3 regions of the Serratia fonticola genome follow, and region 1 is predicted to be linked to each of the others. Evidence: riboswitches for the same ligand, from Rfam matches in the RefSeq annotation. Region 1 holds a riboswitch; each other region holds the start of a gene.

Evidence for each region. Region 1 has a riboswitch for thiamine pyrophosphate ahead of thiC (phosphomethylpyrimidine synthase ThiC). Riboswitches for the same ligand answer to the same signal wherever they lie in the genome.
Region 2: another riboswitch for thiamine pyrophosphate. It lies ahead of thiM (hydroxyethylthiazole kinase); the one in region 1 lies ahead of thiC (phosphomethylpyrimidine synthase ThiC).
Region 3: another riboswitch for thiamine pyrophosphate. It lies ahead of thiB (thiamine ABC transporter substrate binding subunit); the one in region 1 lies ahead of thiC (phosphomethylpyrimidine synthase ThiC).

What each region holds. Positions count from the first base shown of each region.
Region 1 is NZ_CP011254.1:2,242,761-2,253,511, forward strand. Features, by position in the region: gene thiC (phosphomethylpyrimidine synthase ThiC) at 1-1,220, opposite strand, end outside; TPP riboswitch at 1,338-1,460, opposite strand; gene WN53_RS09955 (Rsd/AlgQ family anti-sigma factor) at 1,574-2,089, opposite strand; gene nudC (NAD(+) diphosphatase) at 2,188-2,955, shown strand; gene hemE (uroporphyrinogen decarboxylase) at 2,993-4,057, shown strand; gene nfi (deoxyribonuclease V) at 4,074-4,757, shown strand; gene WN53_RS09975 (YjaG family protein) at 4,809-5,399, shown strand; gene hupA (nucleoid-associated protein HU-alpha) at 5,589-5,864, shown strand; gene WN53_RS09985 (DUF1481 domain-containing protein) at 5,932-6,570, shown strand; gene purD (phosphoribosylamine--glycine ligase) at 6,674-7,957, opposite strand; gene purH (bifunctional phosphoribosylaminoimidazolecarboxamide formyltransferase/IMP cyclohydrolase) at 8,007-9,596, opposite strand; rRNA gene WN53_RS10000 (16S ribosomal RNA) at 10,244-10,751, shown strand, end outside.
Region 2 is NZ_CP011254.1:149,533-160,283, reverse strand. Features, by position in the region: gene WN53_RS00600 (ABC transporter substrate-binding protein) at 1-862, opposite strand, end outside; gene pepT (peptidase T) at 1,108-2,337, shown strand; gene WN53_RS00590 (YgdI/YgdR family lipoprotein) at 2,437-2,652, opposite strand; gene WN53_RS00585 (phosphoethanolamine transferase) at 2,734-4,320, opposite strand; gene rluF (23S rRNA pseudouridine(2604) synthase RluF) at 4,634-5,437, opposite strand; gene WN53_RS00575 (hypothetical protein) at 5,639-6,463, shown strand; TPP riboswitch at 6,720-6,811, shown strand; gene thiM (hydroxyethylthiazole kinase) at 6,848-7,642, shown strand; gene thiD (bifunctional hydroxymethylpyrimidine kinase/phosphomethylpyrimidine kinase) at 7,639-8,439, shown strand; gene WN53_RS00560 (hypothetical protein) at 8,426-8,701, shown strand; gene WN53_RS00555 (inhibitor of vertebrate lysozyme family protein) at 8,721-9,179, shown strand; gene gutQ (arabinose-5-phosphate isomerase GutQ) at 9,250-10,221, opposite strand; gene srlR (glucitol operon DNA-binding transcriptional repressor SrlR) at 10,214-10,751, opposite strand, start outside.
Region 3 is NZ_CP011254.1:2,679,123-2,689,873, forward strand. Features, by position in the region: gene ilvB (acetolactate synthase large subunit) at 1-1,574, opposite strand, end outside; gene ivbL (ilvB operon leader peptide IvbL) at 1,685-1,798, opposite strand; gene thiQ (thiamine ABC transporter ATP-binding protein ThiQ) at 1,888-2,592, opposite strand; gene thiP (thiamine/thiamine pyrophosphate ABC transporter permease ThiP) at 2,579-4,186, opposite strand; gene thiB (thiamine ABC transporter substrate binding subunit) at 4,162-5,148, opposite strand; TPP riboswitch at 5,205-5,323, opposite strand; gene sgrR (HTH-type transcriptional regulator SgrR) at 5,361-7,022, opposite strand; gene sgrT (glucose uptake inhibitor SgrT) at 7,115-7,288, shown strand; gene WN53_RS11955 (sugar efflux transporter) at 7,438-8,625, shown strand; gene WN53_RS11960 (DASS family sodium-coupled anion symporter) at 8,769-10,241, shown strand; gene leuD (3-isopropylmalate dehydratase small subunit) at 10,290-10,751, opposite strand, start outside.

The sequences.
Region 1 (10,751 bases):
TTGGCATCCTGGATCGAGCCTGGGCGCAGGCCGTCGCCGAGTGACAGCGAGACATCGTAAGCGGCGCAAATTTCGCAGATCTCGCGGAAGTGCTGATAGAGGAAGTTCTCCTGATGATGCGACAGGCACCACTTCGCCATGATCGAGCCGCCACGGGAGACAATGCCGGTCAGGCGTTTGGCGGTCATTGGCACATAGCGCAGCAACACCCCGGCGTGGATGGTGAAGTAATCGACGCCTTGCTCGGCCTGTTCCAGCAAGGTATCGCGGAACATTTCCCAGGTCAGGTTCTCCGCCACGCCATTCACTTTCTCCAACGCCTGATAGATTGGCACCGTACCGATCGGCACCGGGCTGTTGCGCAGGATCCATTCACGGGTTTCGTGGATATAGCGGCCAGTGGAGAGATCCATCACAGTGTCAGCGCCCCAGCGGGTTGACCATACCAGCTTCTCGACTTCCTCTTCGATCGAAGAGGTGACCGCCGAGTTGCCGATATTGGCATTCACCTTCACCAGGAAATTACGACCAATAATCATCGGCTCGGATTCCGGGTGGTTGATGTTGGCGGGGATGATGGCGCGGCCAGCGGCCACTTCCTGGCGCACAAATTCCGGCGTGATGTTCTCCGGCAGATTTGCGCCCCAACTTTGGCCGGGATGCTGGTGGCGCAGCACTTCGCCACGAATGCGCTCACGGCCCATATTTTCGCGAATGGCGATAAATTCCATCTCTGGGGTGACAATACCGGCGCGCGCGTAATGCAACTGCGTAACACATTTACCCGGCAGGGCTTTACGGGGCAGCGGAAGGTGTTCAAAGCGCAGATGGTCTAACCCAACATCGGCCAGTCGTTGTTGGGTGAAGCCGGAACTGACGCCGCTTAACGCTTCGGTGTCGGCACGTTCGGCGATCCAGCCCGCTCGTACTTTGGCCAAACCACGATGTACGTCGAGCACCGCCAGCGGATCGCCATACGGCCCTGCGGTGTCATACACCGGGATGGCTTCGTTCTGTTCATATTGGGGCTGGTCTTTGTTGCCGCCAATCAGCGTCGGGCTGAGCTGGATCTCACGCATCGGTACCTGGATATCGCTGCGCGAACCCGCGAGATAGATCCGCTGTGAGTTGGGGAAGGTGACGCCTTGCAGAGAGTCGATAAAATCTTGCGCTTGGTCACGCTGTTGTTTACGGGCACGAGGTTTGTTCACGGTAGACATAGCAAATTCCTATCAGTGTAGTGATGTGTGGAAAATTGCTTGTCTGGAGCTCGGAGGGAGTAATGATGGTAGCCGGTAAGGCAGGCACAGCCCCTGGCGGGAGCATCTTGCCTATGGCGATAGATTACTCTTGTTCCCTTCGCGGGTATTAACCCGATCAGGTTCCGCGGATCCCGAATTAACGGTCTCAGCCTGGCTAATTTAATGAAAAATCAGCGCTAGGCACTCCGACAAGAGTCCTCAGTATAAGAGGGTCAACAAAAACCACAAGCCCTCCCCCGTCATCTTTCAAGCCGTAGCGTTGTTGGCTGCCTAGCTACGGCTTGAAATCTATAGGAGGATAGAGATCAAAATCAGGCTGGGTGTGATAGCGATTCAGTATTGCTAGTGCCCGGTTGGCCCTGCTGCCAGGTTTCTGCCGCCAACTGGATCAACTGATCTTCCAAGGCGAAACGAGATGCCAGGGCTTCGCCGATATCTGACAACGCCTGATTGAGTTCTTCACACACGTCCTGATCGATATCGACTTCGGTGTAGCGGTCATGGAACGCCATGACGGCTTCGGTATTGGCCTGTAATTTTGGGTAGAACTTGGTGGCTAGCGCCATTTTGGGGCTGGCGGAGCCTTCCACTTGTTTGATAATTTTGTCATAAATGTGAAAATGCCCGGCAGAGAGATAATCCACCAGATTATGGCAAAAGTTCTCCAGCGCTTTTTCATTGAGCGGCGTATGCTTTTCTTTGTTGGGTTTAATGCCGACTAAACTGCAGTAGGCAACCAGCAGTTGCTTGCGTGCCTGCAACCATTGATCGACTAATTCATTACTGCCACCAACGCGCTGAGTCAGGCTTTCCAATCGGTTTAGCATGATTGACTCCGTGTGTAAGAGAAAGAAAAAGTAAGTTAATAAAATGTAACAAAGACCATTCCTAGATTGCCAGTGAAGCAGAGGTTGTGCAACAACATATGGAACTTGCATTAACGGGTAACGAAAATGGCTGGTGGATCGTCAGCCATGAAAGCAAAATTTGGTTACCAAACGGTGAATTGCCGTTTGGTTCCGCCGCACTATTTTCCTTGCAAGGCCGGCCGGCTCGGCAAATTGGCGAATGGGAGGGAGCCCCGGTCTGGCTGGTGCGCCAACCGATGCCGAAAGAGATGGGATCGGTGAGGCAGTTGCTCAGTCTCGATCGTGGCCTGTTCCAACTGGCCGGGCGCGGCGTACAGCTGGCCGACTTTTATCGCTCGCACCGGTTCTGTGGCTACTGCGGCCATGAAATGCACCTTAGCCGTACCGAAAGCGCCTGCCTGTGTGACAACTGCCGCGAACGTTATTATCCGCAGATTGCCCCTTGCGTGATTGTCGCTATCCGCCGCAATGACGAGATCCTGTTGGCACAACATGTGCGCCACCGTGGGGGGATCCATACCGTGCTGGCGGGGTTTGTTGAAGTAGGGGAAACCCTGGAGCAGGCCGTAGCGCGCGAAGTGATGGAAGAAAGCAATATCGCCATTACCAACCTGCGCTACGTCACCTCGCAGCCCTGGCCGTTCCCTCATTCGCTGATGATGGCGTTTATGGCCGAGTATCAGGGCGGTGAACTGCGCCACGATCCGAAGGAGTTGCTCAATGCGGGCTGGTATCGCTATGACCAACTGCCGATGCTGCCACCACCTGGTACCGTTGCACGCCGCCTGATTGAGGACACCGTGGCGCTGTGTCGGGCAGAATAATGTACAATGGCGGCAGATAATCAAGGGAGCCCAAGAAATGAATGAGTTGAAGAACGATCGCTACCTGCGTGCGCTGCTGCGCCAGCCGGTGGATCTCACCCCTGTATGGATGATGCGCCAGGCCGGTCGTTATTTGCCAGAGTACAAAGCCACCCGTGCTCAGGCCGGGGATTTCATGTCGCTGTGCAAAAATGCCGAACTGGCCTGCGAGGTGACATTACAGCCCCTGCGCCGTTATGCACTGGACGCCGCCATCCTGTTCTCCGACATCCTCACCATTCCCGATGCCATGGGGCTTGGGCTCTATTTCGAAACTGGGGAAGGCCCGCGTTTTTCTTCGCCAATCACCTGCCGTGCCGATGTAGAGAAGCTGCCTGCATTCGATCCGGAAGACGAGCTGGGCTATGTCATGAACGCGGTGCGCACCATCCGCCGTGAATTGAAGGGTGAAGTGCCACTGATCGGTTTCTCCGGCAGCCCGTGGACGTTGGCGACCTATATGGTCGAAGGCGGCAGCAGCAAGGCATTCACCAAGCTGAAGAAAATGATGTATGCCGAGCCGCAGACGCTGCATTTGCTGCTGGATAAGCTGGCGGACAGCGTGATCCTGTATCTCAATGCCCAGATCAAGGCCGGGGCGCAGTCCGTAATGGTATTCGATACCTGGGGCGGCGTGCTGACGGGCCGTGATTATCGCGAATTCTCACTGCACTATATGCATAAAATCGTTGATGGCCTGCTGCGTGAAAATGACGGACGCCGGGTGCCGGTGACGCTGTTCACCAAAGGCGGCGGCCAGTGGCTGGAAGCGATGGCGGCCACCGGTTGCGATGCGCTGGGCCTGGATTGGACCACCGATATTGCCGATGCGCGCCGCCGTGTGGGCGATAAAGTCGCGCTGCAGGGGAATATGGATCCTTCCATGCTGTATGCCGCACCGGAACGCATCGCCCAGGAAGTGGAAACCATTCTGGCCGGTTTTGGCCAGGGCGAAGGTCATGTCTTCAACCTTGGTCACGGTATTCATCAAGACGTGCCACCGGAACATGCCGGGGCCTTCGTTGAAGCGGTGCATGCGCTGTCGGCCAAATACCACCGCTAAACCGCAAGGAGACGCTGTGATCGATACTCAGGCTCTGCGCGCCGAACAGCTACGGCGCGCCGGGGAAGTCATTCGTCACGATGATTTTCTGCAAGACCCACCGGCGTTTATCGCCGGTGCGGATGTCGGTTTTGAACAAGAAGGCGCGGTAACACGCGCCGCCATTGCTATCCTGCGCTATCCTTCACTCGAGCTGGTGGAGTATCAGCTCGCCCGTATCAGCACCACCATGCCCTATATCCCCGGCTTTCTCTCGTTTCGCGAGTACCCTGCGCTGATCGCCGCCTGGGAGCAATTGCAACAGAAGCCCGACCTGATCTTTGTCGATGGCCATGGTATTTCCCATCCAAGACGCCTGGGGGTTGCCAGCCACTTTGGCCTGCTGGTCAACGTGCCGACCATTGGCGTGGCCAAGAAGCGTTTATGTGGTAAATTTTCCCCGTTGGACGCTACCGTTGGCTCGCTGGCCGCGCTGGAGGACAAGGGCGAACAGCTGGGATGGGTATGGCGCAGCAAAGAGCGCTGTAATCCGTTATTTATCGCCACGGGCCATCGCGTGAGCACCGACAGCGCCTTGGCCTGGGTGCAACGCTGCATGGCAGGCTACCGTTTGCCGGAGCCCACGCGGTGGGCCGATGCCATTGCCTCACGCCGCCCGGCCTTTGTACGCTGGTTACAGCAGCATCCAGAGGTGTCGTAATGAGCGATTTCGGGTACACTGCGCGGCAGATAATGAGTAAGAGAGTAGACCATGCTACGTAACCCGATTCATTTACGCTTGGAAAAGCTGGAAAGCTGGCAGCATTTGACCTTTATGGCCTGCCTGTGCGAGCGTATGTACCCGAATTACCAGATGTTCTGTCTGCAGACGGAGTTTGGCGACCCGGCCGTTTATCGCCGTATCCTGGACTTGGTCTGGGAAACGCTGGTGGTGAAAGACGCCAAGGTCAACTTTGACAGCCAGCTGGAAAAGTTGGAAGAGGCGATCCCGTCGGCAGAAGATTACGATCTTTACGGCGTTTACCCAGCGATCGATGCCTGCATTGCATTAGGGGAATTGATCCATTCGCGCCTCAGCGGAGAGACGTTGGAGCACGCCATTGCCATCAGCGAAACCTCAATTCGCACCGTGGCGATGTTGGAAATGACCCAAGCTGGCAAAGAAATGACCGACGAAGAGCTGAAAATTCTGCCTGCCGTTGAGGAAGAATGGGACATTCAATGGGAGATTTTCCGCCTGTTGGCCGCCTGCGAAGAGCGTGATCTGGATCTGATCAAAGGGTTACGATCTGACCTGCGCGAGGCCGCGGTGAGTAACATTGGGATAAATTTAACGCAATAAGGCAAGAAAACGTGATTTAACGTCTGATTTGTCGTGCCTTAAGGCTTCACATCCGCACCCTGTCTGGTCTACATTTGGGGGGCGAAAAAAAAGTGGCTATCGGTGCGTGTATGCAGGAGAGTGCTGTCCATCGGCATATCCGTCGCACTCGATGCTTTGCAAACGATAAACACACTGTAAGGATAACTTATGAACAAGACTCAACTGATTGATGTAATCGCAGAGAAGGCTGACCTTTCCAAGGCTCAAGCTAAGCTGGCTCTGGAATCTACCCTGGCTGCCATTACTGAGTCCCTGAAAGAAGGTGATGCAGTACAATTGGTTGGTTTCGGTACTTTCAAGGTAAACCATCGTAGCGAGCGCACTGGCCGCAACCCACAGACTGGTAAAGAAATCAAAATCGCAGCAGCTAACGTGCCTGCGTTCGTTTCTGGTAAAGCACTGAAAGACGCGGTTAAGTCTTAATCGCGTGTTGCAGAAAGGTTTAAACAGGGGGGCGTTGGCGCCCCTTTTGTTTATTCAACGGGCACTCATGGCGGTGACGGTTGTTGCTGCCTTGAGTGCTTGTAGTTTCCGTTCTGCCCCGCCAACCTTTACCGCCAGCGGCTTTGTGGCCGATCAGGGGGTAATGCGGGTGTGGCGGATGGATGACGGCCAGCAGCGGCCAGTGGCGCTGTTGAGTGTCTACAGCCCTTATCGCGGGCCGGGTACCGTCACAACGCTGTATGAATATCAACGCGGCGTGTTGTACCAAATCAAACGCACCGATGCCGATGGCGATCGCGACTCTATTCAACTGCGTTTCACCGCCAACGGTACCGTCAGCTTTATGCAGCGCCAACTGGCCACGCAGCGCCAGAAGCTCTCCAACGATGAAGTCGTGCTCTATCAATATCAGGCACGGCGGATACTGGAATTGAGCGATGCGCTTAATGCCGGCCGTGTACGGCTGTTACAGGGGCACTGGCAGCAGGGCGCGGTGAAACTGTGCAACGGCGAAGTCGTGAAGCCAGGTTTGGACCAACAGGCCGAAGAGTGGATCATGCGGCGTGCGGCCAACAGCAGTCAGCCAGTGAACGTAGCCTGGTTGGATGGGCCGGAAGGTCGTGAGCTGTTATTGGTGGCAAATAATGATTTCTGCAGTTGGGAACCCACCAAAGACACCCTGTAGCGCATAAAAAAGGCCCTGCGAACAGAGCCTGAGACTTTTAAAACGCCACCGAGCGACACGTAGGGGCGCTGCATGCTGCGCCCATCTAGATAATCAATACCTATTACTTTTCGCGTGCGATAGCACGGTAGCCAATATCCTTGCGGCAGAAACTGTCTTGCCACTGAATACCTTCCGCTAGCTGATAGGCTAACTGCTGAGCCTGAGCCACCGTTGTGCCCAAGGCCGTAACGCATAGTACACGCCCGCCGTTGGTCACGACGTCATTCCCTTGCATACGCGTTCCGGCATGGAACACTTTGCCATTGGCATCTTCTTGCTGAGGCAAGCCGTGGATCACATCCCCTTGGCGATAATCCGCAGGATAGCCGCCAGCCGCCAACACCACGCCGAGAGCAGGGCGTTCATCCCACTCGGAAGTTTTCTCATCCAGCTTGCCTTCGGCCCCAGCCAGGCAGAGTTCAACCAGATCGGAGCGCAGGCGCAGCATGATCGGCTGAGTTTCCGGGTCGCCAAAGCGGCAGTTGAATTCGATCACCTTGGGTTGACCATCCTCAGCAATCATCAGGCCAGCGTACAGGAAGCCGACATAGGTGTTGCCTTCCGCCGCCATGCCGCGCACGGTTGGCCAGATCACCTGGTCCATTACGCGCTGGTGGATTTCATCCGTCACCACTGGCGCTGGCGAGTAGGCGCCCATGCCGCCGGTATTCGGGCCGGTATCGCCGTCACCGACACGTTTATGATCCTGGCTGGTGGCCATTGGCACCACATTCTTACCATCGACCATGACGATAAAGCTGGCTTCTTCGCCTGTCAGGAACTCCTCAACCACGATGCGATGCCCGGCGTCACCAAATGCATTACCTGCCAGCATGTCCTGAATGGCGTCTTCGGCTTCCTGCAACGTCATCGCGACGATCACGCCTTTGCCTGCCGCCAGGCCATCTGCCTTGATGACAATCGGTGCACCTTGGCGGCGTACGTAGGCCAAGGCGGGTTCCACTTCGGTAAAGTTCTGGTATGCAGCGCTTGGGATAGCGTGGCGAGCCAGGAAATCCTTGGTAAAGGCTTTGGAGCCTTCAAGCTGTGCTGCGGCCTGCGACGGGCCAAAGATTTTCAACCCGGCAGCCTGGAAGGCATCTACCACACCGATCACCAGCGGCGCTTCCGGGCCTACGATGGTCAGGCCGATGGCGTTGTCCTTGGCAAAGGCAACCAGCGCCGGGATATCGGTTGGGGCGATATCGACGTTGGTCAGATTGCTTTCCAATGCGGTACCCGCATTACCTGGGGCCACGTAAACCGTATCTGCCAATGGCGATTGGGCCGCTTTCCAGGCCAGCGCATGTTCACGCCCGCCGTTGCCAATAATTAAAATATTCATCAGGTGCTCCATAAACGGCGTGCGCATTGAGCGCACGCAGCAAAAGGGATTAATGGCGGAAGTGGCGCATGTCGGTGAAGATCATCGCGATGCCGTGTTCGTTGGCCGCCGCAATCACTTCATCATCACGAATCGAACCACCCGGCTGGATCACGCAGGTAATACCCACCGCTGCAGCCGCATCAATACCGTCACGGAACGGGAAGAAGGCGTCAGACGCCATGGCGGAGCCTTTGACTTCCAGCCCTTCGTCAGCGGCTTTGATCCCGGCGATCTTGGCGGAGTAAACGCGGCTCATCTGCCCGGCGCCTATGCCGATGGTCATGTTGTCGCGCGCATAGACGATGGCGTTGGATTTGACGAACTTGGCCACTTTCCAGCAGAACAGCGCATCACGCAGCTCCTGAGCGGTTGGCTGGCGTTCAGATACCACGCGCAAATCGGCTTCGATCACCATACCCAGATCGCGATCCTGCACTAACAGACCACCGTTGACGCGTTTAAAGTCCAGCCCGGCGATGCGCTGTTGCCATTGGCCACAGGCCAGCACGCGTACGTTCTGTTTCGCTGCCAGCAGAGTGCGGGCTTCTTCACTGATGCTTGGCGCGATGATGACTTCAACAAACTGACGGCTGATGATCGCCTGTGCCGTTTTGGCATCCAGTTCACGGTTGAAGGCAATAATGCCGCCAAAGGCCGAGGTTGGATCGGTTTGGTAGGCGCGCTCATAGGCAGCAAACAGGTTCTCACCGATAGCAACGCCACAAGGGTTGGCATGCTTGACGATCACGCAGGCCGGTTCGGCAAATTCTTTCACACATTCCAGCGCCGCATCGGTATCGGCGATGTTGTTGTAGGAAAGTGCTTTACCCTGTAGCTGGTCGGCGGTGGCCACGGAGGCCTCCTGCACATTCTCTTCTATATAGAAGGCGGCTTGCTGGTGGCTGTTTTCACCGTAACGCATATCCTGCTTCTTGATGTAGTTCAGGTTCAGCGTACGTGGGAAGCGGCCAGAAGGCTGCTCGGTTTCACCGTGATAAGGCGGCACCAGGGTACCAAAGTAGTTGGCGATCATGCTGTCATAGGCGGCGGTATGCTCAAACGCTTTGATCGCCAGGTCGAAACGGGTTGGGTACAACAGTGAACCGTTGTTGTTATCCATCTCGGTGATCACTGCGGCGTAGTCACTGCTCTTGACCACGATGGCCACGTCTTTATGGTTCTTGGCGGCCGAGCGCACCATGGTTGGGCCACCGATATCGATATTCTCTACGGCGTCTTCCAGCGAGCAATCTGGGCGAGCGACGGTCTGCGCGAAGGGATACAGGTTTACCACTACCATATCGATCGGTTGGATCGCATGTTGTTCCATGATGGCATCGTCCTGGCCGCGACGGCCCAGAATGCCACCGTGCACTTTCGGGTGCAGGGTTTTGACTCGTCCGTCCATCATCTCCGGGAAGCCGGTGTAGTCGGAAACTTCGGTAACAGGCAGACCGGCATCGGCCAGCAGGCGGGCAGTGCCACCGGTGGAGAGTAATTCGACGCCTCTCTGGGAGAGGGCTTCGGCGAATTCAACGATTCCGGCTTTGTCGGACACGCTGAGCAGGGCCCGGCGGATTGGACGAGGTTGTTGCATGGTTTTATCCCTTGGCTTTGAGTCGCAATAAAAGAGCGTTACGTGGATCTCCACCTTGTTGCTTCTTATATAGAGGGGATTTCTTCCTATATAGAGAAGGACAGGAACAGATTCAGGTAGCGCCCCGATAAAAACGGGGATTGTTTCGTCGCGGGGAATTGTAGCGAAAACGTTTGCGTGGCGCTCGTAAATTTTCCGACCAAATGCGTTCTGTGGATAAGTTAGTGCATAACCGGGTATAAGGGCGGGTTTTGCTGTGGAATGCAGCAAACGGTGATTTTTGTTGAAAATACCTGTTGCGGCCTGCGTGGAACTCCCTATAATGCGCCTCCATCGACACGGAACATGTGAACAACTTCACAGAGTCTCCGGGGGTCGCAGAGAAAAAACCTGAAATTAAGGTTGACTCTGAAAGAGGAAAGCGTAATATACGCCACCTCGAGTTAGCAAGCGAAAGCGCGTAACTCACTGCTCTTTAACAATTTATCAGACAATCTGTGTGGGCACTCACAAGACGATATCCAGCTACTTCGGTAGCAAAAAAATATCAAGTCTTGAAGAGTGACCAAGCAGTAATTCATGCGAATGAATTATTACGAAAGTTAATTTTCGAGCATCGCTTCACGAGTTGAAGCAAATCAAGCTTTTAATTGAAGAGTTTGATCATGGCTCAGATTGAACGCTGGCGGCAGGCCTAACACATGCAAGTCGAGCGGTAGCACAAGGAGCTTGCTCCTGGGTGACGAGCGGCGGACGGGTGAGTAATGTCTGGGAAACTGCCCGATGGAGGGGGATAACTACTGGAAACGGTAGCTAATACCGCATAACGTCTTCGGACCAAAGTGGGGGACCTTCGGGCCTCACACCATCGGATGTGCCCAGATGGGATTAGCTAGTAGGTGAGGTAATGGCTCACCTAGGCGACGATCCCTAGCTGGTCTGAGAGGATGACCAGCCACACTGGAACTGAGACACGGTCCAGACTCCTACGGGAGGCAGCAGTGGGGAATATTGCACAATGGGCGCAAGCCTGATGCAGCCATGCCGCGTGTGTGAAGAAGGCCTTCGGGTTGTAAAGCACTTTCAGCGAGGAGGAAGGGTTCGGTGTTAATAGCACCGTTCATTGACGTTACTCGCAGAAGAAGCACCGGCTAA
Region 2 (10,751 bases), 2.1 Mb from region 1:
CGGTGTTCAAACCCGCTTTTTGCATCAGGTTGATGTCTTTATTTTCCCTCATGCGCGGCAGGTCTGCCGGGTTAGGGAACGGCATCACCTGGCATTCATTTTTTTCCAGCTTGGCGTAACGGATCGACGCGTCCGGCGTGATGGAGAACACCAGACGGTCGATTTTCGCTTTGCCCTGCCAGTAATCAGGGAAGGCGCTAAACAGGATGCGGGAGTCTTTATGATATTGCTTCAGTTCAAACGGCCCGGTGCCAATCGGGTCCATATCCACACGCTCTGGTGTGCCTGCCTTCAACATGCTATTGGCGTATTCCGCAGAGAGAATTGAGGCGAAATACCAGCCTAAATCGGCAACAAACGGCGCTTCCGGATGGGCCAGCGTGAAACGCACGGTATGGTCATCAACCTTGTCGATCGCGGTGATTAGCTTGCCGAACTCCAGGCTTTCGAAGTTGGAGTAGTTGCCGTTGGAGACGTTGTGATAGGGATGGTTTGGATCTTTCTGGCGCATAAACGAGAAGATCACATCATCGGCGTTAAAATCGCGCGTTGGCTTGAAATATTTGTTGCTCTGGAACTTCACCCCTTGGCGCAGATGGAAGGTGTACACCTTACCGTCTTCGCTGACGTCCCAGCTTTCTGCCAGGCTAGGCTGCAGCTCGGTGGTACCGACTTTGAAATCCACCAGCCGGTTATAGATCGGCACCGCGCTGGCATCTACGCTGGTCCCGGAGGTGTAGAGCTGCGGGTTAAAGTTTTCTGGTGAACCTTCTGAACAATAGACTAATGTTTTTGCTGCTACCCCAGAGCTTATTGAGAGCGCTGCTATGGCCAGCGCAAGCTTTGTAATTTTAATTATCATTACTATCTTCCTGTTGGTGAGCCTACCACTGAAAAATAAAGCTTGTACTAAAGCGCTTAATAAATAACATTAAATTTACATTGTCAGCAAACAACATCGAACGATAACCATAAGGTCAACGCTAGCCTCGGTAAAGGCGGTAGTTGGCAAAGATAAACTCTAACGAAAGGGTGAATTCTGAAAGATTGCTCTGGTGATCCTAGCCATGGAAGCCTTGCAAACGGGATGCGTTCATATACAACACAATGTCTTCACCGCTCGCCACGCAGTTAACCCAACGTTTCTTCCGCTACCTGGCCGTCACCAGCCAGAGCAACCCAGCGGTAAGTACTTTGCCCAGCACTCCTGGCCAGTTCGCTATGGCGGAGATGCTGGCTGAGGAACTACGCCAACTCGGCCTGGATAATGTGGTTATTGACGAACATGCCACCGTCACCGCAGTGAAAAAAGGCAACGTACCCGGCGCGCCACGTATCGGGTTCATCACCCATATCGATACCGTTGACGTCGGTTTATCGCCGGACATCCATCCACAAATCTTGCGCTTTACCGGTGAGGACTTGTGCCTGAACGCGCAGCAAGATATCTGGCTACGCACTGCTGAACACCCGGAAATCAAAGCCTATCCGGGGGAAGAGATTATTTTCAGCGACGGCACCAGCGTGTTGGGGGCGGATAACAAAGCGGCCGTCACGGTAGTGATGACGGTGTTGGAAAACCTTACTGCCGAGGACCAACACGGCGATATCGTGGTGGCGTTTGTACCGGATGAAGAGATTGGCCTGTGCGGTGCCAAAGCGCTGGATCTGGCGCGTTTCGACGTCAACTTTGCCTGGACCATCGACTGCTGCGAATTGGGCGAAGTGGTGTATGAAAACTTCAACGCCGCCAGCGCCGAACTGCGCTTTACCGGCGTGACCAGCCACCCGATGTCCTCCAAAGGCGTGCTGGTGAACCCGCTGCTGATGGCGATGGATTACATCAGCCACTTCGATCGCCAGCAGACTCCTGAGCATACCGAAGGGCGTGAAGGCTATATCTGGTTTAACGGTATGCAGGCATCACAAAGTGAAGCGCTACTTAAAGCCAATATCCGTGATTTTGATTTGGCGAACTTTGAGCGCCGCAAACAGCAGATTGGTGAAGTAGCGGAGAAGATTGCTGCGCAATATCCCACTGCCCGCGTGGAGTATCACATCACCGATACCTACAGCAATATCAGCAATGCCATCACCGATGACCGCCGTGCCATCGATTTGATTTTTGCCGCACTGGCCGAGTTGAACATTGAGCCTAAAGTCATCCCGATGCGTGGAGGCACTGACGGTGCTGCGTTGTCCGCCAAGGGGTTATTAACGCCCAACTTCTTTACCGGCGCGCATAACTTCCATTCGCGGTTCGAGTTTTTACCCCTTAAGTCGTTCGAGGCTTCCTACAATGTGGCGTTAACGCTGTGTAAGCTGGCAGCTAAATAAGGGCGGATATCGCTTCAACATTATCGCTAACCAGGCTTGTTCAAGCCTGGTTAGCGAAAGTTCTATTGGTTTGGTTAATTCCAATAAACAAGAAAGCCGCTATTTTTTCACTATCCCTGAAATATCATTGGTATTGATCAGATGATAATCGCCGTTCATGCCGGTATAGCTGGTCATACCGCTATTGCGATCTGTGTCCGGCTCGCCGTGGGCCTGTAGGATATCGCCATATTTAGTCGTGATAATGTAGTCACTGGTACAACCCGCCAGCGCCAGTGTTAGGACAATGAGAGGCAGAAAAGTCAGTTTTTTCATTGGGTAACAGGCTCTTTTCATTTTAACTGCCTCATATTACAGACAAAGTGGCCCGAGATGCAAAGGCTACCTTGTTACACTTCAGCGCGTTTGGGTTTCAAAGATATCTGTTGGCAAATGAGTGTAGTCCACCGGCTTGAGCTTAAAGTTGGTGATATAGACGGGGCCGGCTTTTTGCTCTGAAAGAAACGAGTATTTCGGCGTTAGCTCTTTGGTTTTAATCCCGGTCCACGAGGCGAAAAAGGTCAGGAAATCATTGGCTGAACGAGGGGCTTTAATCAGGCGGTGTGCGGTGTCATCGCTGGAAAGCACCATAAAGGGGACCTGAAAATTTTGCTGAAACTGGTCATCGTGCGCCAGATATTGCACCTGGGTGCCGCGCTCTTTAAACGCCAGACCGTGATCGGAGAAGTAGACCATTGAGAAACTTTCCCCGGTGTCGCGTAACTGCTGATAGAGCTGTTTCAGCAGGTTGTCAGTTTGCGTCATGGTGTAAAGATAACAGGAGGTCTCTTTGGATTGCACAAAGTCCGTGTATTTCCCCTGAGTCCGGTCGCAGGCTTGCGGATGTGAACCCATCAGGTGCAAGACGATCAACTGCGGGTTAGTGCTGCGCGGAGCGGCAAAAACCTGGGCGGTCATCTTGAGCAGCGTTTCATCATGGGTATTCTTATCCGCTTCAAAATCACCGTTTTTCAGGAACTGCACTTCATCGGCACGTTTGGCAATGCTGGCGATAGCGGTGTCATATTCGCCAATTTGGCCTTGGTTTGAGAACCACCAGGTCTGAAAACCTGCCCGATTGGCCAACGTGACGAAGTTATCCTGATACTGTGGTTTGCCGTTAATGACACGAGTTAACGTTAAGCCGAGCGATTTCTGTGTTGAGCCGCTGGCAGCAATATAGTTAAGCAACAGCGTGCCGTTTACGTGGCTGGCAAAAGGTGTATTGTCCCAATGCCCACCAAACGCACCTAAGGCATCTCGCCGCGCGCTTTCGCCGATCACTACCATGTAGATGTGATACTTCGGTTTCACCGCCAGCACGTTCCAGGAATCTTTCAGCTGTGAAAACGCCTGCATACGGGCTTTTTCATCAATCACTTCCTGGTTATTGACGATCACATCCCTGACGAAACGAAATACCGGATAACCAGAGTCGGTCAATTTAAACACGCCACCATACGCCAGATTCTGCACTGGCGTGACAAAAAAGCAGACCACGCTGATGGTGAGACATAAGCTGTGGAGGGTGTTCCAAGCGCCTTTCGGGGTTGGCTTGCGACGTAACGCGATAATGCCCAGTGCCAGAATAAACAGGGACACCAGATAGCTGTACCACGGGAAGATGGTCAATATCTCGCTGGACTCTTCCACCGTGGTCGAGTGTAACGCCAGCAGGGTATTAAAATTGGGCGAGCCATAGGCCTGAGAAAATGGGAAATACATGGCGGCGATGAGGCTACACAGCCCGATCACACTCTTTTGCAAGCGTGGGCTGAGACGCCACAGCAGCAATAACACACAGCCGAACGCCACGGCATACAGCAGACTAAATGGATAGCCGAGAGCGAAGTTGATCAGCAGCGACTGCAGGAAGTAAAAGCCTGTCCACGGGGTTAGGGTGACGTCACGCGCTGCCAGGGTATCTTTAACCGTTGAGTTCATGTTTACCGAAAGTTATCAAATGCTGTGTGGTAACTCTGACAAGAAAAGAGTCATAAATCCGTTTGGTAGACGGAAAGGGGAGGAGGGATAGACCGCATCCAGCGAGCCGCTTCATGTACCCGGATGCGAGAAGATAGAGCCGAATGAAAACAAGATCAACTGATAATTATCGGCTGTTTTGAGAGGTTGATTGCAATTTCGAACGCAAGGAGAGGTAAAGGTAGGAAGGTGCGGATTTTCAAGAAAATTGCAGGCCCCTCAGTGAGGACGGATCGCTATCAGTACGCCCCATTCCTGGAATAACGCAATCAGGTTAATCAGTGATTGCCGGAGTTGGAGTAACGTTACTGTCGCTTAAATTTGGCGTTATTGAAGCGGGAGTGAAAATATCCTCGGACGAGGAGTGTTCAATCAGCTCGAATAACTCGATCCGTTCATCAGCGGTAAAATCCCGCCATTCGCCTAGCGGCAACCCTTTCAGTACGATGTTCATAATACGTTCGCGCTCAAGCTTGATGACTTCATATCCAAAATATTTGCACATGCGGCGGATTTGGCGGTTAAGCCCTTGCACCAGGGTGATGCGAAACACCCGTGGGGCTTCTTGTTCCACTAGGCATTTTTGAGTCACCGTGCCCAGGATGGGGACGCCCGCACTCATGCCCTGAATAAACTCATCGGTTACCGGTTTGTTGACGGTGACCAGATACTCTTTTTGGTGATTGTTGCCAGCACGGAGGATCTTATTGACCAGTTCGCCGTCATTGGTCAGGAAAATCAGCCCCTGGGAGTCTTTATCCAAGCGCCCGATAGGAAAGATGCGTCTGCTGTGATTAACGAAATCACCGATGTTATCCCGCACATGCTTCCCCATGCTGGTAATGATGCCAACAGGCTTATTCAGTGCGATAAGCACCAGATCGCCCGCATCACGCGGTTCGATCGGCTGGCCGTTAACTGTCACCACATCCCCGGCCAATACCTGAGCGCCCACGGAGGCTAACTTGTCGTTGATGAAAACGTTGCCTTGCTTGATGTGGCGGTCGGCAGAGCGACGAGAACAAATGCCGCTGTCGCTAATGTATTTGTTCAGGCGGATAGATGAGTGAGTGAGCATGGTTTCCCCGTTAAACGCGAACTATACATTACCTGAGGGGCCTTGCGAACTGCGTAAGGCGCTTGAACGGAGCGAAAGCATACGGATATGGCGATCGTGCCTTTAAATATCCCTAGCCCTAAGGAGCGCGTCCCAACGTTGGGTTACAAAACAACAACATCTTCTTTAAGATGTAAGCAAGATAATTATCTGGGGGACAAAATGAAACAAGCGAAAGGATATGTTACGACAAGGATTGGCCAATCATTCCTGATAACGTGGTGTAGGCAAGGGGTGCTCGGATTCCTTGGGTTGGTACTGAGTATGGCATCTGTTTATGGGCAAGAGGATGCTCTCCCCATAAAATATCAGTCTATAGTGCACTCTTTTATCGATGCTGCAAAAAATAAGGATCGTCAGGCCATTGGCGACCGGATCGCCTACCCTTTGAAGCGAGAATATCCTATTGCGGAGATCCGTGGCCCACAGGAGATGCTTTCACGCTTTGATGAAGTATTTGATAGCACCCTTCTCGATACCATTGCGCAATCCAGTGCCCAACAAGATTGGCAGGCGATGGGATGGCGAGGCATTATGCTGGGTAGAGGTGTGATATGGATGGATTACGATGGCAATATTATTGCTGTCAATTATCAGACAGCGCTTGAAGCCAGGTTGGTCAGCGAGCTGATCGCCAAACAAAAAAATACACTGCATTCAAGCCTGAAAGAGTATCAACGTCCGGTGCTGATGTGGCAGACCGAAAAATTTACTATTCGCATCGACCAATTGAACAATGGCAAGTATCGCTATGCCTCTTGGGCCAAGGGAAATCCGATCGGTGAAAAACCAGATCTGGTACTGAAAAATGGCGAGGTAAAATTCGAAGGGAGTGGTGGCAATCACACATTTCAATTTCAAAGCGGCCCTTACCAATATGACTGTCTGGTGACGGTGATTGGTACCAGTGATAGTCCGCCAGGTGTGTTGATGGTTTATAAAAATGGGGAGTTAATAGTGGAGCAGCCAGTGCTCAAAGTGCAATAACTTTAATTAGCACATGTACTTAGCGAGACAGACCCCTTGTTTGCCTTGCTTAATGGTAGAACACACCGTTTGTTCTTAAAGTTCTGCAATAAGCATCCCTTTTTGCGCTCTGGGAAGATGCGGTGTTTAAACTACCCTATATCGCTATCAAAGAGTCTGTTAGGCCGTAGGACAGACGATGTTGGTGGCGGCCAGAGCTCACTCTCGCACATACCCATTCGGATTGACCTTATCGACCGTAACGCCAATAATGGCATACGTCGACACGGGGTGCCCTTAGGGGCTGAGAAATTACCCGTATTACCTGATCTGGATTATGCCAGCGTAGGGATGTCGCGGTATCTCAACCGGTACCCGCCTTCTTGAACGCCGGTTGGGAGCATTATGTTCACTCGACCTGATGTGTTACCCGGCACCCGTGCCGCGGCCTGTTTTAACCAATTTAAACGCCAACCTCCATTGATCCACTGCCTGACCAACGAAGTGGTGCAAGAGCTGACGGCCAACGTGCTGCTGGCGCTTGGCGCTTCTCCAGCCATGGTGGTGGAACCGGAAGAGGCCGCGCAGTTCAGCCGCGTGGCTGATGCGCTGTTGATCAATATCGGCACCCTGCACGCATCGCGGGCAGAGTCGATGTTAGCCGCCATCGAGGCTGCAAATCGTGCTGATAAACCCTGGTTACTGGATCCGGTTGCCGTTGGGGGATTGGAATATCGCGCTACCTTCGCCCGCCGTTTGCTCACCCTGCGGCCAGCAGCGATCCGTGGCAACGCGTCGGAAATCATTGCATTGAGTGGCCTGCAGACCAGCGCCCGTGGCGTGGATAGTCAGGATGACTCGCTGGTGGCGTTACCCGCAGCACGCGTATTGGCACGTAATTGCGGGGCCATTGTGGCCGTCACCGGTGAGACAGACTATATCACCGATGGTGAACGAGATTGGGCCGTCACGGGTGGTGATGTATTAATGACGCGCGTGGTGGGAACGGGCTGCGCGCTTTCGGCCGTCGTGGCAGCGTTTTGCAGTTTGCCGGGCGATCGGCTGGATAACGTCGCCACCGCTTGTCGGGTGATGGCGCTATGTGGTGAAAGGGCCACGGCGCAATGTTCTGGCCCTGGCAGCTTTACTGCTGCCTTCCTGGATGCTCTCTACCAACTGCGCATGGAGGATCTGCTATGAAACGGATTAACGCTCTCACCATCGCTGGCACCGATCCTAGTGGCGGAGCCGGTATTCAGGCCGATCTGAAAGCCTTCTCCGCGTTGGGGGCCTATGGCACCAGCGTGATCACCGCGCTGGTGGCGCAGAACACCCGTGGCGTACAGTCGGTATATCATATCGAACCGGCATTTGTGGCCGCCCAGTTGGATTCGGTACTCAGCGATGTGCGTATCGACAGCGCTAAAATTGGCATGTTGGCTAATGCCGATATCGTGCGGGCAGTGGCCGAGCGTCTACGCCATTACAAGCTGCCTTATGTGGTGCTGGATACGGTGATGCTGGCTAAAAGTGGTGACCCGCTGTTGGCACCGGAAGCGGTGGGGTCCATCCGCCGTGAGCTAATGCCATTGGTTTCCATTATCACGCCGAACTTGCCAGAGGCCGCTGCTTTGCTGGCCTGCGCTCCGGCACAAAACGAATCGCAAATGCGTGAGCAGGGCCAGGCATTGTTGGCGATGGGCTGTCAGGCGGTGTTGATGAAGGGCGGCCACCTAAGTGAAGAGGAAAGCCCAGACTGGTTATTTACTCCCGGCTTTGAGCAGCGCTTTAGTGCGCCACGCATAGCGACCAGGCACACGCACGGCACTGGTTGCACCTTATCTGCGGCATTGGCTGCCCTGCGCCCGCGCCACCAGAACTGGGCCGATACCGTGGCAGCGGCAAAAAACTACCTGCAACTGGCTTTACAGCAGGCCGATAGCCTGGAGGTGGGGCAGGGAATTGGGCCGGTACACCATTTCCATGCCTGGTGGTGAGCCTGAGGTTGAGATTATTCTGGCGAAACGGGTGGCGGCATTAACTGAAGATATTGGTGACAAGCAGAGAATCCTAGCCAAAATGTCGGAAGAAATGTCGGAAGAAATGTCGGAAGAAAATTTACCTCCGCTTCCTGGAGCGAAAGCGGTTAATCAGGGTTGGGGCAACCAAAAAAGGGTATTGGCAGGTAGTCTGACGAAAAACGCTGAGCCAACTTTCCCGTTTAATTGTGGTCTGAGCTACTTGGAGCTACGCTTTTGATTTACCGAGGGAGAAGACCATGATAGGAAAAAAGAGGTTGCTGGGAGCCCTGGTTGCGACCCTGCTTGGATTTAGCACCGGCAGTTTTGCCGAACAGATTATCACTGCCTCAGATCTGATCCAGCAGCCGGGCTACCAAACCAGTTGGAAAAATATGGTAAAGGGCCAAGCACAGTTACCGGGTTGGGCGCGCAAAGGGATCGGCACTTCCACACCAGCCGAAACTGTCACCTGGCAAGGGCAAAGCTACCAGATCGGTAATATCTGCAAGCCGCATGACTGCGCCAATAACTTTATGATTGTGGCTTTTAAAGCAGACAAGTCCCAGGCTTGGGGCGTGCGGGTTGAAGTGCACAATAAGCCGCAGGCCATCGACCATCCGAAGAAATACGCCAAATATCAATGGCTGGGTAAACCGGATGATCAGATGAAAGCGTTGCTGAAGAAACAGTTTGAGGGTAATCCGGACTGGAAGTAACGCTGCTGAGGGGCAAAGCTACGCGCCAGGGTAGTTAAGCGGGCGTAGCATGCTACGCCCCTACGTGATATCAGCCGATCCCGGCCTGATGCAGGTCGTGCAGGTTGATTGCCCCTACCAGTACGCCATCGATGTCCACCACCGGAGCGGCGCTGATATGTTGTTCGTGCAGCGCTTCCAGGGCTTCCCCGGCACGCCACTGTTCTGGCAACCGGTAGCCGGGGCGAGTGATCGCCGGGCTGAGGCCGTCATTGAGGCTATTGCCCTTCACCAACCAGCGGCGCAGGTCACCGTCGGTAAACACCCCCACCACTTTTTGCTGTGCATCACATACGGCTACCAAGCCTAGGCCGGTACGGCTCAACTCCAGCATGGCTTCCATCACGTTGGCGCTTTCTTGCACCATCGGCAGACGATCGCCGGTACGCATCAAATGATGGACGCGATTTAGTAGGCGAGCACCCAGGCTGCCACCTGGATGGGAGCGGGCAAAATCCTCGGCATTAAAACCGCGCTGTCGCATCAGGGCCATCGCTAATGCATCCCCCATCATCAGCGTAGTCACTCCGCTGGAGGTTGGTGCCAGGCCCATCGGGCAGGCTTCACGTTCAACGCTGATATCTAACGTACAGGCAGCCCCGAGCGCCAGTGGCGACTCTTTGCCACCGGTCATGGCAATGACTGGGATCTTGCTCTCTGCCAGCAGAGGCAGGATCAGATCCAGTTCTTTGGCGCGGCCTGAATAAGAGATAAAGATCACCACATCATCGGTGCCGATCATCCCCAAATCGCCATGCAAGGCTTCCGCCGGATGGACGAAAAACGACGGGGTGCCAGTGCTGGCCAATGAAGCGGCAATCTTCTTGCCGATATGGCCGGATTTACCAATACCGGAAATCACCGCCTTGCCACGGCAGTTGAGCAGCAGTTCACAGGCTTGGACAAAGTTGTCATCCAGGCGTGTCAGCAGGCGCTGCGCTTCGGTCAGCTCAATTTCCAGCGTTTCACGGGCAAAGTTGAGCAGGGCAGTGGCGTTACTCATCAAGGGGGTCTCCTACCAGAATGATATTGATACCTTTGGCCTGTAGCGCAGCCAGGTAATCCGGGTTGATGCCGTTATCGGTGATCAGGGTATCCACGACGCTCAGATCGCACACCACATTGGGGCTTTTGCGACCAAACTTCGAGGAATCGACCAGTAACACAATACGGCTGGCGGCTTCACACATCGCCTTGCTGACATTATGCACCTCATTAAAGGTGGTGACACCCGCATTGAGGTCGACACCGTCGGCCCCAATAAACAGCTTATCGAAGCTGAACTGCTGAAATGCCGACTCCGCCAGGCTGCCATGGAAGGAGGCGGATTTTTTACGGTAGGTGCCGCCGGGCATCAGGATGGTTTGATCGTTATCCAGTTCCACCAGCGCGTTAACGATAGTCAGGCTGTTGGTCATCACGGTGATGTTATTGAACTGCGCCAGATGGGGCACCATCTGCAATACCGTGCTGCCTGCGTCAAAGATCAGCGAATCACCATCGTCGATCAGCTTGATGGCCGCATAGGCGATC
Region 3 (10,751 bases), 440 kb from region 1:
GCAGCCTGTGGATCTGCCTCGGCATTCAAATCGCAGGTGTCCAGGCCAAAACCGGCGGCAATTTTCAGGAAATCGGTACGCTTTGGATAGGTGGCGGCAAAGATATGCTGTTGATAGAACAGCGTCTGCTGCTGGTGTACCAATCCCAAGGCCTGGTTGTTCATCAGGATGATTTTCACATCCAGATTATGTTCAACGGCGGTCGCCATCTCCTGAATATTCATCATCAGGCTACCGTCACCGGAGAAACACAGTACCTTGCGCTGAGGCTCTGCCAGTGCAGCACCAATCGCAGCAGGCAAACCAAAGCCCATGGTGCCCAAACCGCCGGAGGTCAGCCACTGGCGCGGGCGGCTCAGCGGATAAGCCTGGGCTACCCACATCTGATGCTGGCCTACATCGGTGGTGATAATGGCGCTTTCGTCCACGCAGCGTGCTGCGGCTTTAACCAGCCCGTAATGGCTCAATGGATCTGCCACGTTTGGCATGTTGATCGGGAATTCACGCTTCAGATCGTTAACGGTGTTCATCCATTCGGTACGCGGCTGCGCTTCGATCATCGGTAACAGCTGTTGCAGTACCTGGCCGACGTCGGCATGGATGGCAATATTGGCTTGTTTAACCTTGCCCAGTTCGGCACGGTCGATATCCACGTGGATAATTTTGGCGTTCGGGCAGAATTGCTCGGTTTTACCTATTGCCCGGTCGTCGAAGCGGGCGCCCAGCACGATCAGCAGGTCGGCTTCTTGCAGGATAAAGTTGGTGCTGCGTGCTGCATGCATCCCCAACATGCCTAATGACAACGGGTGTTCTACTGGCATTGCGCCCAATGCCATCAGCGTCATGGTGGTTGGCAGGTTGGAGCGCTCGGCCATTTCCAGCGCCGGTTTATGGGCTTCAGCGCAGATAATGCCGCCGCCCAGATACAGAATAGGGCGCTTGGCCTGATTGATCATGGCCGCGGCCTGTTCGACCTGCTTGCTATCAAAGGCCGGTGGGGCGTCTGGTACGGCCATTGGCGGTAACAAATCCCATTCAATTTCGGCGGTTTGCACGTCTTTCGGGATGTCGATCCACACCGGGCCTGGGCGGCCAGATTCGGCAATGCGGAACGCGTCGCAGATCACCTGCGGCAGATCGCTGATATCACGGACCAGGTGGTTGTATTTGGTGATTGGGATGGAAATACCGTAGGTATCCACTTCCTGGAAGGCATCGGTGCCGATCATTGAGGAAGATACCTGGCCGGTGATGCAGACCAGCGGGATCGAATCGAGCTTGGCGTCGGCAATGGCGGTCACCAGATTGGTGGCTCCCGGGCCGCTGGAAGCGATACAGACCGCCGCCTTGCCGTTGGTACGTGCCATGCCCTGCGCCATAAAACCGGCCCCTTGCTCGTGGCGGGCCAGCACGTGCTGGATGACGGTGCTTTGGCTCAGAGCATCGTACAGCGGCAGCGCTGCGCCACCGGGAATGCCTGCAATAGTGGTGATACCCTGACGCTCCAGCAGATGCACGATCAGCTGTGCGCCGGTAATACGTTGGCCTTGGTGTGGCGTGCCCGAAGTTGCCATGTGCCTATCCTTTTCTCTGGGCCGGTTAGCTTTTCTGGGCAGGGGGACTAAAACAAGAAACCCCGCCCGGTTTGCGCCGGCGGGGTTTGGGAATCGCGTTGATTCGGACCCTACGGCGCGTTGCCGACGACCACCACCACACGCACGACGACCACCGCGGCTGGTAGCGCGGTTGTTAGTAGGGTCGAGGTCAGCGAGGATGCGATCACAGGGAGCCTTATCATCAGTAGTAAAAAAACAGAATTTTATAAAACCACAGGTGCAAAATTCGCACAACAGGTTTATTGGTTCAGCATAAAAAACGCGTGGTAGATCACGGTTTAACCGGAATACCCAACACCTTGGCTTCCGGTGCACTACCGCTTACCAACGCCTGTGTCGGGCCGTCGTAATAAATCCGGCCATCCACGACCAGCAAGGTACGCGGAGCGATGCGGGCGGCATCCTCCAGATTGTGTGAAACCATCAGCAGCGTGAGTTGGCGCTGGTCGCAGACGTTTTGCAGCAGTTGCAGCATCTCACTGCGCAGTGCCGGATCGAGTGCAGAGAAAGGTTCGTCGAGCAGTAGGATCGGCTGCTGGCGGATCAGGCAACGCGCCAAGGCTGCCCGTTGCCGTTGCCCGCCGGAAAGCTGTGACGGCAGGCGCTGCAGATGCCCCTCCAATCCGACCTGTTGGGCAATCTGTGCCAGTTGTTCCTGCTGTGCGGCGGTTAGGCGCAGCCCAGGATCCAGCCCCAGGCCGATGTTTTGCCTGACCGTCAGGTGGGCAAACAGGTTGTTTTCCTGAAACAGCATCGACACCGGGCGTTTGGCAGGTGGTGAAGCGGTATGATCGCTACCGTTGAGCCACAGTTTGCCGCTGGCCGCCGGTAGAAAACCGGCGATCAGGCTGAGCAAGGTACTTTTGCCTGCGCCGCTAGGGCCCAGCACCGCAACGTGTTCTCCCGGCTGAATGCGCAGGTCAAAACGCATCGGCAGGTGTTCGTACAGATAGGTCAGTTTTTCAAGCGTCAGCATGGCGGCCCGGTAAACGTTCAATCAGGGTAAACAGCAGGAAACAGAGCAGCAGTAGCAGCAGGGCGGTCACGGCCCCGTCGTTGCTGCGATATGCGCCAATCTGCTGATAGAGATAAAAAGGCAGAGTACGGAACTGCTCATTGCCGAACAGTGCTACCACGCCGAAATCGCCAATCGACAGCACGCAGGCAAAGGCCAGTGCTTGCGCCAGCGGGCGTTGCAGCGCTTTCAGCTCGATCCAGCGCAACCGCTGCCAGCCGTGGATATCCAGCGACAAGCATAGCGGATTATAACGCTCGGCCAGATCGCGCATCGGATTTTCCAGCACTTTCAGCGCGTAGGGTATCGCCATCAACGCATTGGTGAGGATCACCAGCGCATAAGGCGACTGCGGCAGCCCAGTGGTATCGCTCAGCAGCAGGAAGAAACCGGTAGCCAGCACAATACCCGGCATCGCCAGGATCACCATGCCGCTCAGTTCCAGCGTTTGGCCCCAGGCGGCCCGTTGCCGCAGCTTCAGTTCACGGCTGCTCCATAGCAGCATCATGGTCAATACCACGCACAAAATTCCCGCACCGAGAGCGATGCGCAGCGAGGTGAAAAGAGCCTGCCAGAGAATTGGCTGTTGCAGCACGGTGACCAGCGTTTGGTTGGCACCGTCGATGATCACCGCCAGCAACGGGGGCAACAGCAGTAATAGCGCTGCGGCAATGAATAGCGTATCGCTAAGGCGCCGCCCCAGGCTGTCCTGCGGATCGCGCCAGCGCTGGGCGTGGGTATGGCCAACCGGCAGCGCCTGGCTCAAACGCTGGCTGAGTACTACCAGCCCCAGGCAGCAAGCCAGTTGGATCAGCGCCAGCAGCGCAGCGCGGCTGAGATCGTAGTCGTAACTCAAGGCCTGATAGATCGCCAGCTCTATGGTGGTGGCCTGTGGCCCGCCGCCCAACGACAGCACGGTTGCAAAGCTGGCAAAACACAGCATAAACACCAGTGCGCCGCTGGGCAGGATCTGGCGGCGTAACGCAGGCCATTCCACAAAGCGGAACTGCTGCCAGCCGTTCATCCCCAGCTGTGCGGCCAGTTGTCGCTGCTCGGTGGGAATGTTCTCCAGCGCCTGTAGCAGCAGGCGGGTGGCCAGAGGCATATTAAAGAACAGATGTGCCAGCAGAATACCTTGCAGGCCATAAGGCGAAAAACTGTAGTTCACGCCCAGCCAACCACACAGCGTTGCCAGCCAGCCTTGCCTGCCGTAGACGCTCAGCATGCCAAACACCGCCACCAGCACCGGCAGCACCAGCGTCATGGCGCACAGGCGCAGCAGCAGGTTGCGGCCAGGGAAGCGCCGCCGGTACAGTGCCCTGGCCAACCAGATGGCAGGCACCACCGAGATTACGGCGGAGAGTAGCGCCTGCCAAAAGGTAAAGCGCACCACGTGCCACAGGTAGCTGTCTTGCCACAGGCTGCGCCAATCGCTCTCGGGCGCATGACGCCACAGCGAGCCCATGGCCGCCAACGCGATCAACAGGATCAGACCGGCGGCCATCAGCCCCGGCCATAACCAGCGGGGGATCAGTGGCTGACGGCGGTTTGCCATGCTCGGATCCAGTTACCACGCTGTTGTGCCACTTCCTCGGCGCTGAATTGCAATGCCGTTTGCGGCACGGTCATCTGTTCGAAACCGGCGGGCAGTTCCGTCTTGATCACCGGGTACATCCAGTTGCCAGTGGGAATGGTGTTCTGGAAGGCCGGGGAGACCATAAACTGCATGAAGCGTTCGGCCAGTTCTGGCTGTTTGCTGGCCTTTAGCTTGCCAGCGACTTCGATTTGCAGGTAGTGGCCTTCACTGAAGTTGGCCGCCGCATAGAGGTCTTTTTTCTCTTCGATCAGATGGTAGGCGGGGGAGGTGGTGTAGCTCAGTACCATGTCGCCTTCCCCTTTCAGGAACAGGCCGTAGGCTTCACTCCAACCTTTGGTCACGGTGACGGTTTTCTTCGCCAACTGTTGCCAGGCAAGCGGTGCCTCGTCGCCATACACTTTCTGCATCCAGAGCAGCAGGCCAAGGCCAGGAGTGCTGGTGCGTGGATCCTGATAGATGATCTTCAGGGGGCGATCGCTGCTCACCAACTCTTTCAGGCTGGTCGGCGGGTTCTTCAGCTTGTCTTTGTTGTAGACGAAAGCAAAGTAGCCATAGTCGTAGGGAACGAAAGTCTGGTTGTGCCAACCACCGGGAACCGTGAGCTTGCTAGTATCGACTTGGCTGGCGGAGAACAGATCGGTTTGCTGCGCGGCTTGCAGCAGGTTGTTGTCCAGGCCCAAAACCACGTCGGCGGCGCTGTTCTTGCCTTCCATTCTCAGGCGATTGAGTAACGACACGCCGTCTTCCAGCGCCACGAATTTCAATTCGCAGTCACATTCGGCCTCAAAGGCTTTTTTTATCACCGGGCCTGGGCCCCAGTCGGCAGCGAAAGAGTCGTAGGTGTAGACCGTCAGCGTTGGCTTGGCCAGGACGGGCATCGCCGCTAGCAGTAATAAACAGGGCAGGTATTTTTTGACCACTTTGCACTCCTAATAATAAAGGGGCAAAGGTATCTGAGGACTGGGTTAACAAGGGTTAACGCGCCATGCTCAAATCCCTCCGCCGGTATTGACCGGATCAGGTTCGACGGGTGTGCTCTCAGCGGAAAACCGTTGGCCAAAAATTGGCGGGTTCTCCGCACCCCGTTGAGTCGGCGCTATTGTAGAGGCTTAGCGGCGTGGGTGAAAGGCGATTATGCTTCCGGCGGCGCAAACCAGGCAGATTTAAAATCGAACCAGCCGAGAGTATTCATCCGAACCCCACGCATGCTGCGTTGACCATGCAGTTGCAGCCAGTGGTGGAATAACGGATGCAACTGATGGCTGCTGACCAGGCGCTGGCAAAACTCGGCCATGGACAGGCTATTTTCCCGCCACTGAGCGGCATCCTGCGCGATATCCTCCGTCAGACAGTGTTGGATCAACGGTAGTTCATACAACGTGGCAAACAGAGAAAACTCCAGCGGCAGGGTGAAGTTGGCGCTGCCTAACCACAGATCGCTTTGTGCTTTGCCCTTATGCCAGGCTTCATAATCCACAACCTGCACATTGAGTTTGATGCCCTGCTCGGCCAGTAGAGAGGCGATAGCCTGCTTGATCGCATGGAACTCGGAGTGTTCGCTGTAGAAGGTCAGAGTCAATTCTGTTAAGCCTGCAGGCTTGGGCTGCTGCCCCAATACGCGGTTATGCAACCAGCGCGGGAGAATGCCATAGGCCGGAGCCCAGTAACGCTGGTAGAGCGGCCCGGCGTGGCTCAGCAGCGCGATCGGGTTGATCAGTTCGCTTAGCCAACTGCGGATTTCCGGATCGGCCGCCAGTGCCGAACGCTGGTCGAATAGCAGAAAATAACAGCCTTCTTCCAGGCGGCTTTCCAGCTCGTTCCTACCGGTATCATCCCCCTGCAGCTGGACGCCGGAGTGCGCCAGCTCTTCGGTGATTTCCGGTAATACCCAGATGTTGACCTCATCGATCAGGGCACGATAGCCAAAGTAGTCGTCAAAGGCATGGATTTTCATCTGGCTTTGGTTGTTGTGTATCACGCGATAGGGGCCGGTGCCGATCGGATGGCGAGCAAAGTCCGGCAAACTCTGCCATTCGCGCGGCAGGATCATGGCATGTACGCTACTCAGCAGCCAGGGCAGCCAGTAGTCCGGCGTGTGCAGATGCACATCGATGACATAGGGCGTAGGCGAGTCGATCCTGTCGATATGTGAAAATAGCGGTTGTGGGATCAGGCGATTGAGCGAATGGATCACATCTTCCATTTCCAGCTCACGGCCATGGTGAAAATGGATCGCCGGACGTAGATAAAAGCGCCAGTGCAAAGGGGTGATCGTTTGCCAATGATGCGAAAGATCCGGATCCAGTTCCCCGTTTTCCTCGTTTACCCGCGTCAGGCCGTTGAAAATCTGTCTTGCCAGGTGGGTTTCTGAACGGCGCAGTGCCGAGCCGGGCAACAGGTTGTAAAGCTGACGATAGTAAAGCACGCGCAGGATATGTTTCCCCTGGCGGAAGCTACGCCCCAGCTGGGAAAGCAGCATTTGGCGCACCACGTCTTTATCGCCCACCAGTTGGACCAGTTGGTCGATGCGATCCTGTTCCAGCAGTTCCTCGGCGCGTTGTTGTTGCAGTGCCAATCCGGTGTAATGAAAGCTGAGCTGCGAACGCTTACCCCGGCCGGATTCGGCCTGCCAGGTCAGCCAGCCCTCGTGCTGCATGGCTCCCAGTAGCGAACGAACGTGGCGGCGGGAACAACTGAGCACCTCCGCCAACTCTTGCAGCGTGGTTTCGGTGGTTCGGCCATGGCAGCGTTGCCACAGGCGGATGAACTGTTGTTGCAGGCGTGAGGTGGACATAAAAGAGGAACTCTCTGGCATCAAGTCGTCAATTTATCTTTCCCTATATTACGCCGATAATGAGGGCAGTTGAATCAGCGGAGGGATAACAAATGACGGTTCTGTTAACTAAACAGTTTTATCAGCGTTATTTCACCGCGATCCGCCGCCAGCAGGCAGATTGGCTGCGGGTGGTACCTGAACAGGCGCGGCTGGAGATGCTGGCCCACTTGACCCAGTGGGACATCGCCACGCTGAGCGACAAGCAATACCGTGAGCGTATCTGACGTTCACCGCAAAAGTGTTTCTGAGTAATGGTGCTTTTCACCAGCCAGTGGGGTAACACCCACTGGCATTTTTATCTGCCGTCTTTACTTCCTTCGGCAATTTTCCTTCTGTAGCATAGCCTTCTTTATTTCTGGATAGGGATATCGCCATGAGTTTCAGACGCTGGTTGCCGCGCCGTTTTAATCCCGTTTTTGCCGCCTTCCTGCTGATAGCCTTCCTGACCGGCATTGCCGGAGCACTGCAAGCTCCCACGCTGAGCCTGTTTTTGACCACCGAGGTAAAGGTGCGCCCGCTATGGGTGGGTATGTTCTATACCGTGAATGCCATCGCCGGGATTGCCGTCAGCTTCCTGTTGGCCAAGCGCTCGGATACCCGTGGGGATCGGCGCAAGCTGATCCTGGTGTGCTGTGCCATGGCGGTGGGCAATAGCCTGTTGTTTGCGTTCAACCGTGATTATCTGACCTTGATCACTGCTGGTGTATTGCTGGCCGCGATTGCCAATACCGCCATGCCGCAGATTTTTGCCCTGGCGCGTGAGTATGCGGACAGCTCGGCACGTGAAGTAGTGATGTTCAGTTCGGTGATGCGCGCTCAGCTTTCACTGGCCTGGGTGATCGGCCCGCCGCTGTCGTTTATGCTGGCACTGAACTACGGCTTTACCGTGATGTTTATAATTGCGGCGGGGATTTTTGTCGTCAGCGTGCTGCTGGTGTGGCTGATATTGCCTTCGGTGCCCCGTGCCAACGTTGAGATCAGCGTAGATTCTCCGCCTATCGCGCCAATCAGCGCCTGGCGCGATCCCGATGTGCGCCTGCTGTTTGTGGCTTCGATGCTGATGTGGACCTGCAACACCATGTATATCATCGATATGCCACTGTATATCACTGCCGACCTGGGCTTGCCAGAACGGCTGGCAGGTTGGCTGATGGGGACCGCCGCCGGGCTGGAAATTCCGGCTATGCTGCTGGCGGGTTATTACGTCAAACGCTTTGGCAAACGCAATATGATGCTGTTTGCGGTGGCGGCAGGCGTACTGTTTTATGCCGGGTTGGTGCTGTTCAAGTTCCAGTCGGCCCTGATGGTATTGCAGTTGTTCAATGCGGTGTTTATTGGCATCGTTGCCGGGATCGGCATGTTGTATTTTCAGGATCTGATGCCGGGGCGGCCCGGTGCCGCGACCACTATGTTTACCAACAGCATTTCGACCGGAGTGATCCTGGCCGGTGTACTGCAAGGCGCGCTGGTGGAAAACTTTGGGCACTATGCGGTTTACTACCTGATTACCCTGCTTGCCATCCTGGCGCTGTGGATGTGTGCCAAAGTTCGCGAAGTGTGAGCTGTAACACCCGGTTAGTTGATACATATCATTGAGAAAACTGCTCCATTCTCACTAAGATAAACGGACTCAGAGCGTGAGCTTCACGCTCTTATCCATCTTGCTATTGAGATGCCGATCCCGTTGATAAAAGTGGGTATGTTATGGATAAACTAACGCCGCTCAAACCTGTTCCCTCCCTCTGTGCCGTTATCGTCGCTCTGCTGATCTGGTTTGTGATCCCTGTTCCCGAAGGGGTGGCACCGAATGCCTGGCATTTGCTGGCGCTGTTTATTGGGACCATCATTGCCATTATCGGCAAGGCGATGCCGATCGGCGCCGTATCCATCATTGCCATTGCGCTGGTGGCCGTGACCGGAGTGACCAACCCTGGCAAGCCGGGGGCCGCGCTGGACGATGCACTGAGTGGGTTCTCCAATCAACTCATCTGGTTGATCGGTTTCTCGATCATGATCTCCCTGAGCCTGAATAAAACCGGCCTGGGATCGCGCATTGGCTACTACTTTATCTCGCTGTTTGGCAAAAAAACGCTGGGGATCGCCTATGCGTTAACCCTGGCGGAAACCGTGCTGGCCCCGGTGACGCCGAGTAATACCGCCCGTGGCGGCGGGATCATTCACCCGATAATGAAATCGATAGCGGACAGCTTTGGCTCCAAGCCCGAGCTGAATACCTCCGGCAAGATTGGCCGCTATCTCTCGCTGGTGAACTACAACATCAACCCGATCACCTCGGCGATGTTTATCACCGCAACTGCGCCTAACCCGCTGATTGTCAATCTGATCGCCAAAGGGGCCGGTTCCGAGTTCGAACTCACCTGGGGCATGTGGGCGGTAGCGGCGCTGGTACCGGCAATCTGTTCGTTGATCGTCATGCCGCTGGTGGTTTATCTGCTGTATCCACCGGAAATCAAAAGCACCCCAGATGCGCCACTGTTTGCGAAAGATAAACTGCAAACTCTGGGGCGGATAACCCTGCCAGAGAAAATCACGCTGGGCGTGTTTGCCCTGTTGCTGGTGCTGTGGGCCGGGGTTCCGGCGATGATTTTTGGCCCCGCACTGGCGGTTAACCCAACGACGGCTGCGGTGATTGGTTTGGCGATCCTGCTGGCAACCGGCGTACTGAGCTGGGACGACGTGCTGAAGCACAAAGGGGCCTGGGATACCGTGGTCTGGTTTGCCGCCTTGGTGATGATGGCGACCTTCCTCGGCAAACTGGGCCTGATTGCCTGGCTGTCACAAACGGTAGGTTCGGGTATCGATCATATGGGGATGAGCTGGGTCGGGGGGACCATTCTGCTAACGCTCGTCTATCTCTATTCGCATTACTTCTTCGCCAGTACCACCGCGCACGTGACCGCCATGTTCGCCGCGTTCTTTGCCGCAGGTATTGCCCTTGGTGCGCCTCCGGCTCTGCTTGGCCTGATCCTGGCCTTCTCGTCTTCACTGATGATGTCGTTAACCCATTATGCCACCGGTACCGCGCCGATCATCTTTGGATCGGGCTATGCCACCCTGGGGGAATGGTGGAAAACCGGCTTTATCATGAGTGTAGTCAACCTGCTGATCTGGGCACTGATCGGGGGAGTATGGTGGAAGTGGCTGGGTTATTGGTGATTTAGAAGAAATCTAGAAGGGCGCAGCGAGCTGCGCCCCTAAGTGATATCAGTTCAGAAACGCCGGTTGCTGCGCCTCGTAGCGGGAAATTTCCGCTTCGTGCTGCAACGTCAGGCCAATGCTGTCCAAACCGTTAATCATGCAGTGGCGGCGGAAGCTGTCGATCTCAAACGGGTAGCTTTTGCCCCCGGCATTCACCGTCTGGTTTTCCAGATCGACCACAAACTCCGTGCCTTCGTGCTCTGCCACTAACTTAAACAGCGTATCCACATCCTGCTCGCTCAGCGTGACCGGCAGCAGCTGGTTGTTGAACGAGTTGCCGTAAAAGATATCCGCAAAGCTTGGTGCAATCACCACCTTGAAGCCGTAATCGGTCAGTGCCCATGGTGCGTGCTCACGGGATGAGCCACAGCCAAAGTTTTCCCGGGCTAACAGGATGCTGGCCCCTTTATAGCGCGGAAGGTTCAGCACAAACTCAGGATTTGGCTGCTGACCCGCATCGTCCAGGAA